Regions from separate parts of the Janthinobacterium sp. BHSEK genome, predicted to be linked through region 2. Evidence: predicted binding sites of a transcription regulator. Region 2 holds the regulator's gene; the other holds the start of a gene.
The links. The regulator FliA, encoded in region 2, starts transcription of late flagellar genes. The targets are predictions, from matches to a motif close to CTAAAGTTTNNNNNNNNNNNGCCGNTA.
Positions count from the first base shown of each region.

Region 1: AC0V2Y_RS02495 (DUF5610 domain-containing protein) is a predicted target of FliA. The motif match lies at 1,017-1,043, and genes of this name have one in related genera.

Region 1 is NZ_JBWBYV010000004.1:49,978-52,369, reverse strand. Features, by position in the region: gene AC0V2Y_RS02500 (GGDEF domain-containing protein) at 1-295, shown strand, start outside; gene AC0V2Y_RS02495 (DUF5610 domain-containing protein) at 322-945, opposite strand; gene sbcB (exodeoxyribonuclease I) at 1,089-2,392, shown strand, end outside.
Region 2 is NZ_JBWBYV010000062.1:4,461-6,852, reverse strand. Features, by position in the region: gene AC0V2Y_RS21275 (MinD/ParA family ATP-binding protein) at 1-744, shown strand, start outside; gene AC0V2Y_RS21270 (RNA polymerase sigma factor FliA) at 790-1,521, shown strand; gene AC0V2Y_RS21265 (flagellar motor protein) at 1,503-2,249, shown strand; gene motD (flagellar motor protein MotD) at 2,266-2,392, shown strand, end outside.

The DNA of each region.
Region 1 (2,392 bases), on a different contig from region 2:
GCTGGGCGCGGCCCTGCGCCCCACGGATTTTGCCGTGCGCTATGGTGGCGAGGAAATGATGGTGATCTTGCCCGATACCAGCGAACACGTGGCCTTGCGGGTGGCCGAGCGCCTGTGCGAGCGCATGCGGCAAGCCGTCATCTTCGCCGACATGCGCAGCGCGCTGCCGCACATCACGGGTTCCTTCGGCGTGGCCAGCCTGGCGGCGGAACAGGACGACGAAGCGCTGATCGCCACTGCGGATGCGGCGCTGTACCGGGCCAAAGCCGGGGGCCGCAACCGCGTAAGCACCTGATATTCTCAGGCGCTTCATATAAATTATCAGGCAGCCTTGCTGTCGGCCGGCTTGCTTGCATCCGGCTTGGCGGCATCGTCCTTCTTGCTGCTGTGCGCGGCGATGAAATCCGCGTAGCCCTTCTGCACCAGTTCATACGTCTTGTCGATATTGCCGGCGATATCGCCGTTCAGCACTTTCAAGCCGCCCAGGATGTCGCGCGCTTCCTTGAAGCCTTTTTCCATGCCGCCGCTGATGGTGTCCATGAACTTGGTCAGGGCCGTATCGTCGTCCAGGCCGGGGTTCTGCTTCTTGAACGCCTCAAAAAAACCCGTCGACAGCGAGACGATGCGGCTCGCCGTCGCTTCGGCGCTGTTGTCCTGCGACGCGGCGTTCTGGATCGCGTCCTCGCCGTACTGGCCCTTCAGCGCTTCATTGATATTCGTGATGGCCGTCTTGTACAGCAGCGCCAGCGGTTCGTTCTCGGAACCGATGGAGACGTTCAGCGACGCCTGCATGATGGAGGCGTTCAATTGCAGCTTGCTGCGGTCGTTCACGCTCATTTCAGCGTTGACGCCATGCTGGACTTTATCGTCCTTGCCGGCAACACCCGTACTGACGGAAGTCACGGAAGCAGTGGAATTGCCGCCTGCGGCGATGGGAATTGACACGATAGACCTCCTTGAACGGACAATGTATGCCACCATGCGGGAAACGCGATGATGACCATCCTCTCGTGTAGTATCGGCAGGTTTTCAGAAAACTGAAGCGGCCCGGACAATTAAGATAACAATTAAGCAAGCAACGACCATCAATGACTACCCAGACCTTTCTTTGGCACGACTACGAAACCTTTGGCGCCCAGCCGCGCCGCGACCGCCCGGCCCAGTTCGCCGCCATCCGCACGGATGCCGAACTCAACGAAATCGGCGAACCGATCATGCTGTATTGCCAGCCGGCCAATGATTTCCTGCCCGACCCGCAATCGTGCCTGATCACGGGCATCACGCCGCAGCAATGTCTGCAGCTGGGCGTGCCCGAACACCAGTTCGCCGCTACCGTCGAAGCGGCCTTTTCGGAGCCGGGCACCATCGGCGTGGGCTACAACACCATCCGTTTCGACGATGAAGTCACGCGTTTCCTGTTCTGGCGCAACCTGATCGACCCGTATGCGCGCGAATGGAAGAACCATTGCGGCCGCTGGGACATCCTCGACGTGGTGCGCATGACGCACGCGCTGCGCCCGGAAGGCATTCAATGGCCGAAGCGCGACGATGGCCAGACCAGCTTTAGACTGGAACACTTGAGCAAGGCCAATGGCCTCGTGCACGAAGCGGCGCATGATGCGCTGTCCGACGTGCGCGCCACGATCGCCCTGGCGCGATTGATCCGCGAAAAGCAGCCGAAACTGTTCGAATTCTGCCTGGCCCTGCACAAGAAGGACAGGGTCGCCAGCGAAATGGGCATGCACCTGGCCGCTGGCGAGCGCCAGCCGTTCCTGCACGTGTCCGGCATGTTCCCGGCCGAACGCGGTTGCCTGGGCGTCGTCTGGCCGCTGGCCACGCACCCGAGCAATAAAAATGAAATCCTCGTCTGGGATTGCGCCTACGACCCGCGCGAACTGTTCGAACTGGACGCCGACACCATCCGCACGCGTTTATTCACGCGCAAGGAATCCATGCCGGAAGGCATGACGCGCCTGCCCGTGAAAAGCGTGCATTTGAACAAGTCGCCCATGCTGGTGGGCAACCTGAAGACCCTGTCGCCGGCCATGGCCGCGCAATGGGGCATCGACGTGGATGCGGCGAAGGTCAACGCCCAGCTGGCCGCCGCGGCGCCGAACATGGATGCCATCTGGGCCGAAGTGTTCCAGCGTCCGGGCGCGAACACCGCGCTGGACGTGGATGAGGATTTGTACAATGGTTTCGTCAGCAACGACGACCGCCGCCTGCTCGAATCCTTGCGCCGCGACACGCCGGCCAAGCTGGCCACGGCCCGCCCCTCGTTTACCGACGAACGCCTGCAGGAATTGCTGTTCCGCTACCGCGCCCGCAATTTCCCGCAAACCTTGAGCGAAGCGGAAAGCCTGCGCTGGGAACAGCACCGCGCCGCCCGATT
Region 2 (2,392 bases):
AACCTGGGCGCTTCGCTCGTCTACGGCGGCAATGACGTGCTGCTGCTCGACGCCAGCGGCGGCGGCGACGGCGTGGCGGCACGGCTGGGACTGGCCCACGGCGCCAGCCTGCGCGACGTGGCGCGCCAGCAGTGCGGCTTGAACCAGGTCATCCACCAGGTGCCGCAAGGCTTCGGCGTGGCCAGCCTGGGCGCGCGCAACCACCTGATGGACAGCATGGACTATGCGGGCGAGGACGAACTGCGCCGCCTGGGCAAGACCTTCGAGGTGCTGGCGCGCCAGAGCGGCATCGTGCTGGTCGACGGCGTCGTGGCAGACGAGGGCGATTGCTTCCCCGTGCCGCTGATGGCTTCGTCGGATATCGTGGTGCAAGTGTCGACCAGCGCCACCTCGATCAAGGCCGCGTACTGCCTGATCAAGCGCCTGAGCCAGGAACTGGGACGCCGGCCGTTCGGCATTCTCGTCACCGGCGCTTCCGAATCCGAGGCAAAAGTGGTATACGATAATATGGCGCAGGCGGCGAGCCGCTACCTGGCCGTGAAGCTGACCTCGATGGGTTCGGTGCCTGCCGATGAATATCTGCACCGCGCGGCGCGCCTGGGCCGCAGCGTGGTCGATGCGTTTCCGCTGGCGGGCGCCTCGGTGGCGTTTCGCGGACTGGCCGAGCGGCTGGCCCGTTCGGCGGCGCCGGTGCTTGGCGGCACCTTGTACCAGACGGGGAGCCCGCACCAGTTCAGCGCCTGACACCAACCGTAGCACCAGATAAGACGAGAAAACAATAAGCAGCCTATGTACACGGTCAAAGGGAAATCGAACAAGGACTATTTGCTGACGGAGCACATTCCGCTGGTGAAGCGTCTGGCGCACCATATGAAGGCGAAATTGCCGCCTTCGGTCGAGGTCGATGACCTGATCCAGGCCGGCATGATCGGCTTGCTCGATGCCATTAGCCGCTATGAAGAGACGCATGGCGCGCAGTTCGAGACGTATGCCGTGCTGCGCATCCGCGGCGCCATGCTCGACGAATTGCGCACCAGCGACTGGCTGCCGCGCAGCATGCGCCAGAACATGCGCAAGATCGAAGAGGCGATGAGCACCTTGCAGCAGCGCCTCGGCCATCCGCCGACCGAGTCGGAAGTGGCCAAGCTGCTGAAAATGTCGCTGGCCGACTACCAGGAAATGCTGGGCGACGGCGGCGGCCACCAGTTGGTGTACTACGAAGACTTTCATGACCCGGACGGCAATGACAGCTTCCTCGACCGCCACTGCGTGGACGAGGACAGCGACCCCTTGCGTTCCCTGCTCGATACCGATTTCCGGCAATCCGTGATCGATGCCATCGACGCGCTGCCGCCACGCGAGAAAATACTCATGGGCCTGTATTACGAAGAAGAGCTGAACCTGAAGGAGATCGGCGCGGTGATGGGCGTGTCCGAATCGCGCGTCTCGCAGCTGCACACCCAGGCCGTCGCGCGCCTGCGCGCAACCTTGAGGGAGCAGGCGTGGACTGGTCCAGCGTAATCGGGCTGGCGCTGGCGCTGGCGGGCCTGCTGGTCGGCCAGGCACTGGAAGGCGGCAAGATGGCCTCCCTGCTGCAGCCGGCCGCCTTCGCCATCGTCATCATCGGCACCTTCGGCGCCGTGCTGCTGCAGACGCGGCTGCGCACTTTTGTCCGCGGGCTGGAAATGCTGCGCTGGGTCTTCCTGCCGCCGGCCGACACCCGGGCCGCGCTGGCGCGCGACATCGGACTATGGAGCCTGACGGCGCGCCGCGACGGCCCGCTGGCGCTCGAGCGCCTGATGGAAAACACGGCCGACCGCTTCAACGCCAAGGGCTTGCGCATGATCGTCGACGGCATCGCGCCCGACAAGCTGCGTCAGCTGCTCGACGTGGAGATTACCGCCTACGAACTGGCCGAGCGCCAGGCCGTCAAGGTGTGGGAATCGGCGGCCGGCTATTCGCCCACCATCGGCATCCTGGGGGCCGTGCTGGGCTTGATCCACGTGATGGAAAACCTTACCGACCCGAGCAAACTGGGCAGCGGCATCGCCGTCGCGTTTGTCTCGACGATTTATGGCGTCGGCCTGGCCAATCTGCTGTTCCTGCCGGTGGCCAATAAACTCAAGGCCATCGTCTCGCGCCGCGTGGTGCAGTATGAAATCACGGCCGCCGTGCTGTACGACATCGCCACGGGCGACCATACGCGCATCATCGAAGAGCGCGTCTCCAGCCTGCTTCACGAGCACTGAGCGAGCACTGAGCATGATGCGGCGCGCGCGCAGGAAGTATGACGAGGAACCGGACAACCAGGACCGCTGGCTGATCTCGTATGCCGACTTCATCACTTTGCTGTTCGCGTTTTTCGTCGTCATGTATGCGATCTCGCAAGTCA